DNA from 2 places in the Tsukamurella tyrosinosolvens genome. Region 1 is predicted to be linked to the other one. Evidence: riboswitches for the same ligand, from Rfam matches in the RefSeq annotation. Region 1 holds a riboswitch; the other holds the start of a gene.
The links. Region 1 has a riboswitch for cyclic di-AMP ahead of BLW32_RS05430 (transglycosylase family protein). Riboswitches for the same ligand answer to the same signal wherever they lie in the genome.
Positions count from the first base shown of each region.

Region 2: it holds a riboswitch for cyclic di-AMP, as region 1 does, so the genes downstream of both, BLW32_RS18835 (C40 family peptidase) here and BLW32_RS05430 (transglycosylase family protein) in region 1, are expected to answer to the same signal.

Region 1 is NZ_FNSA01000003.1:813,113-817,513, reverse strand. It holds gene BLW32_RS05445 (hypothetical protein) at 6-227, shown strand; gene moaA (GTP 3',8-cyclase MoaA) at 224-1,213, shown strand; gene BLW32_RS05435 (MoaD/ThiS family protein) at 1,218-1,457, shown strand; cyclic di-AMP (ydaO/yuaA leader) riboswitch at 1,608-1,769, shown strand; gene BLW32_RS05430 (transglycosylase family protein) at 1,780-2,442, shown strand; gene BLW32_RS05425 (hypothetical protein) at 2,647-3,621, shown strand; gene BLW32_RS05420 (molybdenum cofactor biosynthesis protein MoaE) at 3,696-4,136, opposite strand; gene BLW32_RS05415 (MogA/MoaB family molybdenum cofactor biosynthesis protein) at 4,129-4,401, opposite strand, start outside.
Region 2 is NZ_FNSA01000003.1:3,402,728-3,407,128, forward strand. It holds gene BLW32_RS18825 (acyl-CoA dehydrogenase family protein) at 1-647, opposite strand, end outside; gene BLW32_RS18830 (NlpC/P60 family protein) at 691-1,734, opposite strand; gene BLW32_RS18835 (C40 family peptidase) at 1,795-2,472, opposite strand; cyclic di-AMP (ydaO/yuaA leader) riboswitch at 2,487-2,636, opposite strand; gene BLW32_RS18840 (hypothetical protein) at 2,758-3,003, opposite strand; gene BLW32_RS18845 (DEDD exonuclease domain-containing protein) at 3,125-4,401, shown strand, end outside.

The sequences.
Region 1 (4,401 bases):
GAGGAATGGGCAAGCTCGTTTCCGGCGCCGTCTCCGTCTCGATCGCACTCTTCGCGATCGGGCTGATCGCGATCGCCGCCCTGTTCCTCACGCCGCTCCTCGCGGACGGCACCACCGCCCCCACCTGGGTGTACGCGCTGACGCCGCTCGCGCCCGTCGGCTTCCTCGTGGGCGTGATCGCGGTCATCCTCGGCGGGCGGGCCGGGGACGGCGAGCCGCGGCCATGAAGCCGCTGGTCGACCGCTACGGGCGCGTCGCACGCGACCTGCGGGTCTCCCTCACCGACCGGTGCAACCTGCGGTGCACCTACTGCATGCCCGCCGAGGGGCTGCCCTGGCTGGCGAACGAGCACGTGCTGACGGGGCCGGAGATCGACCGGCTCATCACCATCGGCGTCCGCGACCTCGGAATCACCGAGATCCGATTCACCGGCGGCGAGCCCCTGCTGCGCGCCGACCTCGACCGCATCGTCGCGCACGCCGCCGCTCTGGAGCCGCGGCCCGAGATCTCGCTGACCACGAACGGCCTGTCGCTGGCGCGGCACGCGGCGAAGCTCGCGGGCGCGGGCCTGGACCGCGTGAACGTCTCCCTCGACACCGTCGATCGCGAGGAGTACGCCAAGGTCACCCGGCGCGACCGCCTCGACGACGCCCTCGCCGGCCTGCGGGCCGCCGCGGACGCGGGCCTCACCCCGGTGAAGGTCAACGCCGTCCTCGGCCCCGGACGACTCGGCGACGCGCGGCCGCTGCTGCGACTGTGCCTGGAGGCCGGCTACGAGCTGCGGATCATCGAGCACATGCCGCTGGATGCCGACCACACGTGGGACCGCGGCACGATGATCACCGCCGAGCAGATCCTGGCCGAGCTGCGCCGCGAGTTCACCCTCACCGCGCACGGCGAGGCCCGGGGCAGCGCGCCCGCCGAGCGCTTCACGGTCGACGGTGGCCCCGCGACGGTCGGCGTGATCGCCTCGGTCACGCGGCCCTTCTGCGGCGACTGCGACCGCGTGCGGCTCACCGCCGACGGCCAGATCCGCACGTGCCTGTTCGCGGCCGACGAGACCGACCTCAAGCCCCTGCTCCGCGGCGGCGCGACGGACGAGGAGATCGCCGACGCGTGGCTCGCCGCGATGCTCGGCAAGCAGGCCGGCCACGGCATCGACGACCCGTCCTTCCTGCAGCCGGCGCGCCCCATGAGCGCGATCGGGGGCTGACGGCGTGCTGATCCGCTACTTCGCCGCCGCCCGGGCCGCGGCGGGGGTGCCCGAGGAGACGGTGCCGGTGCCCGACGGCGCCACGGTCGCCGAGGTCGCCGACCTGCTGGCCGCGCGACACCCCGAGCTGGGCCGGGTCCTCACGCGCTGCAGCTTCCTGCTCGACGAGGTGGCGGTGCGGGACGTCGCGGCGCCGGCGTCGGGCGCGATGCTCGACGTGCTGCCGCCGTTCGCCGGCGGCTGATCCGTCCCGCTGTCCGAGTGACATCTGTCACACATCGCAAAATCACGGTCCGGTAACGGTTGGGCCACGGGGCGGGGTCTGTTACCGTCGCTGAGGGCCGCAGCAGCAGCCACCCGATCGATCGCAGCGCAGAGCTTCGTCCAGCGTTCGATTCGGGACATGCACCACGATCTACACCTGGACGAAGGCGGAGGAACCATCCGCGGCCGCGAGGCCGCAGGGCACACGCCCTAGGGGTCAAGCCGGGCAACCGGCCGAGCAGCCTCTCGCTCGAACCCGACAGCTAACTTCGCACGCGCGTAGAGAGGAAAGACTTCACACGATGACCGGTCGTCACCGCAAGCAGTCCACCACCAGCCTGAGCGCCGCGAAGGTCGCCGCCGCGGGCGCGATGCTCGGTGGCGCGGGTCTCGCGCTCGCCGCCCCCGCCGCGAACGCCGCCCCCGATTCCCAGTGGGACCAGGTCGCCGCGTGCGAGTCCGGCGGCAACTGGGCCATCAACACCGGCAACGGCTACCACGGCGGCCTGCAGTTCAGCCCGTCCACCTGGGCCTCGTACGGCGGCACGCAGTACGCCCCCACCGCCAACCAGGCCAGCCGCGCACAGCAGATCGCGATCGCCGAGAAGGTCCTCGCCGGCCAGGGCAAGGGCGCATGGCCCTCCTGTGGCACCGGCCTCGGCTCGGCCACCCCGCGCACCGTCTCCCCGACGGACACCGGCACCACGAAGCCGGTCACCAAGCCCGTGAGCAAGCCCGCCGCCAAGCCGGCCGCGAAGCCCGTCGCCAAGCCGGTGGCCAAGCCCGCCGCGAAGCCCGTCGCCAAGCCGGTTGCGAAGCCGGCCGCCAAGCCCGCCGCGCAGGCCGGTCAGTCGGTCAACTCGCAGTACATCAACCAGGTCATCTCGCAGGCCCAGAGCGGCGGCCAGCAGGTCGACCCCGCCGTGCTCGCCATGCTGCAGCAGGCCGCGGCCAAGGGCTACTGAGCCCACCGCTCCACGCACGTCCCGAGAGGGGCCTCCGGCATCACGCCGGAGGCCCCTCTCGGCGTTTCGGGCGCGTGATCCGATCACAGAAATGCGACACCCCGGCCGATCACGCAACGGTAACGTTTTGCATTCGCACACATTCTGCTACGTTCACTTCGACGTATTCGTGAATGCAAAGTTCTGCAGGAAAGAGAGCACCGGATGATCGCTCGCCACCGCACCTCGCGCACCGCCGGCAGGGTCGCCGCGCTCAGCGCCCTGATCGCCGCCGCGGGCCTCGTCGTCGCCGGTCCCGCCGGGGCGGTCCCCGGCTGCCCCTGCAACCCCCTGGTCCCCGTCCCGACCCCGGCCGCGCCCGCGAAGCCCGTGGCCGCGAAGCCCGCGCCCGACAAGCCCGCCGCCGCGAGGCCCGTGGGCGCGCAGGGCGGCAACGGCGCGGTGACGGTGCCCGGCGTGGGCCCCGTCGCGGTGCCCGGCGCGGTGCCCGGCGTGGGCGGCGGAGCCGGCACGGGTGCCGTCGCGCCCGGCGGCCGCACCGGCGGCGCGGCCGTCCCCGTGGGCGCGGCCGTCCCCGTCCCCGTGGGAGTCGGCGGCGTCCCGGTCGGTACGGGCGCCGCGCGCGTCCCCGTCGGCACCGGCGCCGCACGCATCCCGGCCGGCACCACTGGCCTGCCCGCCGGCATCGGCGGGGCCGCTGTGCCGGCCGGCATCGGCGCCGCGGCACTGCCCGCGGGCATCGGCGGCGCGGCCATCCCCGCCGGCATCGGAGGCGCGACGCTCCCCACCGGCGTCGGCGGCGCGCGCGTCCCGGCCGGCATCGGCGGCGCGCGCGTCCCGGCCGGCATCGGCGGCGCGCGCGTCCCGGCCGGCATCGGCGGCGTGCTGCCGGTCGGCGTCGGCGGTACGGGCTTCCCGATCGCCACCGCGAACGGCATCGGCAGCACCGGCGGCGTCACGACGAACGGCGCCGGCGCACGCGGCGTCGGCAGCGCGGCGGGAGTCGGCACGAACGGCATCGGCACGGGAGCGGGTGCGCGCGGCGTCGGCAGCTCGGCCGGCGTCGGCACGAACGGCATCGGCGCGCAGGGCCTGACCGCCGCGGTCGGCGTCCCCGGCATCGGTGCACCGGTCGTGCCCGGACGCCTCGGTGTCCCCTTGATCACTCCGCGTCCGTAAGACCCCACGAAGGTCACGACGTGCGCGGAGTACCGGTCACTCTTGGACGAACCGGCTGAAGGGTGGGTCGGCGGCTACGCGCTGCCGACCCACTCGTCTGTTCCGTCCCGGAACAGCTGGTGCTTCCACACGGGGAGCGCTTCCTTGACCGCGTCGACGAGACGCGCGCACGTCGCGAACGCCGCGGCGCGATGATCGGCCGCGACCGCGACGACGAGCGCCGCGTCCCCGATCGCCAGCGGGCCCACGCGGTGCGAGACCGCGACCGCCCGCACGCCCTCGGCGGCGTCCGCCTCACGCTGCACGACCTCCGCGATGACGCGCTCCGCGGTGGGGTGCGCCGAGTACTCCAGACCCGTCACGCCGCGGCCACCGTCGTGATCGCGCACGGCCCCGATGAAGCCGACGACAGCGCCCGCCTCGGGCCGCGTCACGGCCGCCTCGTGCGCGGCCAGGTCGATCGGCTCCTCGGTCACCCGGGCGAAGACGACCTCCGCCGCGGGCTTCTCAGCCATGGTCGCCGCCGCGGATCTGGTCGAGCGCGTGAACGAGGACGCCGTCGAGCACGGCGAGGCCGTCGCGGACCCCGCCCGACGAGCCCGGCAGGTTCACCACGAGCGACGAGCCGGCGACGCCCGCGAGTCCGCGGCTGAGCACCGTCGTCGGGACGTCGGGCAGGCCCGACGTGCGGATGGCGTTGGCGAGGCCGGGGATCTCGAAGGTCAGCGCGCCGCGCGTCTCCTCGGGTGTGCGGTCGGAGGGCGTGAGCCCGGTGCCTCC
Region 2 (4,401 bases), 2.6 Mb from region 1:
TGGACGACGTTGTCGATCAGCTCGTAGGCGGGATGGGCGCTGTCGGCGGCGAAGAAGACGTAGCCCTCCGGCCCCTCCACGTCCGCGCGCCGGCCGAACACCGAGACCATCCCGGCGACGTTGCCGTTGCCGATGTAGTACTTGGTGCCCGAGGCGGTGAAGCCGCCGTCGCCCGTCGGGGTCAGGATCATGTCCGTGTCGTAGACGTCGGCGCCGTGCGCGCGCTCGGACAGCCCGAAGGCCATGACGCCGCCGTCGGCCAACTGTCGCGCGGCCTTGCGCTTGGCGTCCTCGTTGGCGCTCATCCAGATCGGGCCGAGGCCGAGGATGGTGACCTGCTCGGCGTACCAGTAGGACAGGCCGTAGAAGCCGAGGATCTCGCTGAGCGCGGCGTTGCGCGCCGCGTCCCAGCGGCGGTTCGGGTCGCCGTCGGCGTAGGCCGCGGGCGTGAGGAACGTGGCGAAGAGCTTCTCGCGCTTCTCGAACGCGAGGAAGTCCGTGACCCAGTCGGCGTCCAGGTCCGCCTGCAGGAGCCGCTGCTTCCCGTAGGACTCGAAGAAGTCGACGGTCGCCCGGAGCAGGCGGCGCGTCTCCTCATCGAAGTGCGCGTAGTCGGCCGTTTGCGGGTTCAGCAGGAAAGCGGACATGGGCTCACTGTAGCCCCGTGAGCGCCGCCCGCATCGCGGAAGCCTAGTAGCGGACCGCCGAGTTGTACGGGCCCGCGGCGTCGATCGGAACGACCTGCACCGGGACGCCGAAGGTCGAGGCGTGCACGACCTTTCCGTCGCCGACGTACATGCCGACGTGGGTGGCGGCGGAGTAGTAGACGATGATGTCGCCGGGCTGCAACTCGCCGCGGGAGACCTGGCGGCCGCCGTTGAGTTGCGCCTGCGAGGTGCGCGGCAGGGACTTGCCGGACTGCTGGTACGCCCAGACCATCAAGCCCGAGCAGTCGAACTGGCCGGGGCCGGTGCCGCCCCACGCATAGGGGCTGCCGACACGGGTCAGCGCGGCCCGCACGGCGGCGAGCTCGGCGGTGCTCCCCGGCGGGACCTTGCTGGGGTCGAACGGCGTCGGAGGACCGATCAGCGTCTGCCGCTGGGCGCCGGTGAGCCGGTCGTAGATCGCCTTGATCCGGGCGATCTCCTGCGCCAGCCGCGACTTCTTCTGCTTGAGATCGGCGGCCTTGCGCTCGGCCTCGGTGCGGGTGTCCTCGGCCGACTTGGCGGCGTCTGCGGCGCGGGTGGCCGCGGAATCGGCCGCGGCCTTCGACTTCTTGTAGGCGTCGACGGTGGCGACGACGTCGCGGTTGACGAAGTCGAGCGTCGACATCTGGTCGAGCATCTGCTGCGGCGAATCGCTGACGAGCAGCGCGTACGTGCGATTGGTGCGCGAGCCCTTGTAGTTGGCGACGACGACCGCATCGATCTGGGGCTGCAGCGCGGCCTTCCGCGCCTGGACCGCGGCGACCTCGCGCTTCGCCGCCACGAGCGTGGCGTCGGCCGCACGCTTGGCGGCGGTGGCCTTCTCGGCGTCCTCCTGCGCGGCCTTCGCGGCCTCGTTGGTGCCGGAGGCCTGCTCCGAGAGCGCCTCGTACTGCTTCAGCGCGGCGTCGGCGGTGTCGGGGTCCGCGGTCGCGCTACCGGTGACGGTCAGCCCGGCCACCAGGGCGACCACGGCCGACGCGGCGGAACCGCGCAGCACGAGCGAGCGGGAGGGGGAGGTCGATGACACGGCCGAGCTGGTCCTTCCAAGCTGGAGCACGATTGCGAACGCAATCACTGCCAGGTTACGTCAGTAACGACGAGCGGAGTAGACCGACATCTCGTTGAGCGGGCTCACCTTGACGGGGATGCCGTAGTTCACCGAGTGCACGACCTTGCCGTTGCCGATGTACAGCGCCGCATGGCTGCCGCCGTTGTAGATCACGATGTCGCCGGCCTGGAGGTCCGAGATCGGGATCGAGCGACCGCCGCCGAGCTGGCCGTAGCTGTCGCGCGGCACGGTGATGCCTGCCTGCTTCATGGACCAGTAGACGAGGCCCGAGCAGTCGAACGAGTTGGGGCCCGCCGAGCCGTACGAGTAGGGCAGGCCGGTGCGCGACAGCGCGGCCTGCACGACCTTGGCCTTCGCGCCGCCCGGCTGCGCGCCGGCGACGGTGGTGACGCCCGGCTTCGGGGCGATCGCGACGCCGCTGACGACGTTGGGCCGTGCCGCGGTGTTGCGGCTGGCGACGCTCTGCGCGGGCTTCGCGGCCGGCTTGGCCTTCCCGGCGGCGACGGCGGGCTTCACGCCCGGCGCGGGTGCGGGCTTCGCCTTGGGCGCGACCGGCGCCGGCGCCGCGGGGGCGGGCGCTGCGAAGGCGGCCGTGGGGGCCGCGAGCGTACCGATGGTCACGGCGCCCGCTGCGAGCGCACCGCGGGCGACGGTGGCACCCTTGCTGGGCTGCGGCTGAAGTCGGTGTTTCGCCACGAAGCGATTCTCCTAAGTTTCTTCCCGACCGCCGACCGAGTTAGCTGACGGGTTCGGGCGAGGAAGATGCCCTACCCCGGAGGTCGAGACCTCCGGCGATTCACCCCGGATAACACGTGTGGGTCCCCGGCGAGGCCTCGCGGCCTCTTAGGCGGTGACCTCGGGAGACGGGGCGGTTTTCGCTCCGGGCTCCTCCGCAAGGTCTCAGAAAGATTACGAAACGGAAACGCGCCTGTCTAGCCGGACGCGCCGGGGAACCACCCCGAGGCACCCCTGAACGACCCCCTATCCGGCACGTTTCGCCTGGTCAGGGACCACCCTGAGACGGGGCAACATTCCCTCGTTCGCGAAGGCCGCGATCGCGTCACTCAGGCCGGGTTCCGCCGTGACCGACGGGCCTCCGCGGCTCTCGGCGGCGCCCGGGACGGGCGGTGCGGCCATGACGACCGGGCCGAGGAGGAAGCCCACGGCGCAGTCGCCGCAGGCGCGGGGCTTGGCGGGGCAGGTGGAGCAGTCGACGTGCAGTGTCATGGCGTTGTCCCTGTCGTTGTCGGGGTCTCGATGCCGGCGACGCTAATGCCGCCCACCGACAACTTTCGAGTGCGCGTTCGGGCGGCGAAAACCTGTCGGTGGGGTGTTCTACGGTCTCGGCATGCAGCTCAGCCTGGACGATTGCGAGACGGGCATCGTCGACCCGCCCCTGCGGGAGGTGACGTTCGTCGTGGTCGACCTGGAGACCACGGGCGGCTCCCCCAAGGGTGGGGACGCGATCACCGAGATCGGCGCGGTCAAGGTGCGCGGCGGCGAGGTCCTGGGCGAGTTCGCGACGCTGGTGGACCCGGGCTGCGGGATCTCCCCGCACATCACCCATCTCACCGGCATCACCACGGCGATGGTCACCGGGGCACCGCGGATCGAGTCCGTCCTCCCCTCGTTCCTCGAGTTCGCGCACGGCGCCGTCCTGGTCGCGCACAACGCCCGGTTCGACCTCGGCTTCCTCAAGGCCGCCGCGGCCGCCACCGGCACCCCGTGGCCGAAGCCGGCGTCGCTGTGCACCGTGCAGCTGGCACGGCGCGTGCTCACTCGGGACGAGGCACCGTCGGTCAAGCTGAGCGAGCTCGCGCGCCTGTTCCGCACCGAGACCACCCCCACGCACCGCGCGCTCGACGACGCGCGGGCCACCGTCGAGGTGCTGCACGGGCTGATCGGCCGCGTGGGCAACCTGGGCATCCACACGCTCGGGGAGCTGCGCGGGCACCTCCCGTCGGTGACGCCGCAGCAGCGGGCCAAGCGCCACCTCGCGGATCCGCTGCCGGAACGGCCGGGCGTGTACCTGTTCCGCGGGCCGGGGAACGAGGTGCTGTACGTCGGCACGTCGGGGAACCTGCGGCGCCGGGTGCGCAGCTACTTCACGTCGGGCGAGACGCGGGGCCGGATCAAGGAGATGGTGGGCCTCGCGGAGCGGGTGGACCACGTGGAATGCGCGCACGCGCTCGAGGCGGCGGCGCGCGAACTGCGGCTCATCGCCGCGCACACTCCCCCGTACAACCGCCGGTCGAAGTACCCCAAGCGCGGCTGGTGGATCTGCCTCACCGCCGAGGCCTTCCCCCGGCTCGCCGTGAAGCGCTCCGCGCCGGCGGGGGCCGCGTGCATCGGGCCGGTGCGCTCGCGGACCGACGCCGCCGATCTCGCGGAGCTGCTCGCCGAGGCGTGCGGCCTCCGCACGTGCACCACCCGGCTGCGGGCCGGGGCGGTCCACACCTGCGCCCTGGGGCCCGACGGTGCGCGTCCCCTCGGCGGATGCCAGGCGTCCGTCGCGCTGCCCGAGCCCGCGGCCCTGTACCGGCCGCGGGCCGACCGGGCGGCCGCCGCGCTCACCGGTCGCTCCTCGGAGGTCTTCACGGCGCTGGAGGCGCGCCTGGCGACCCT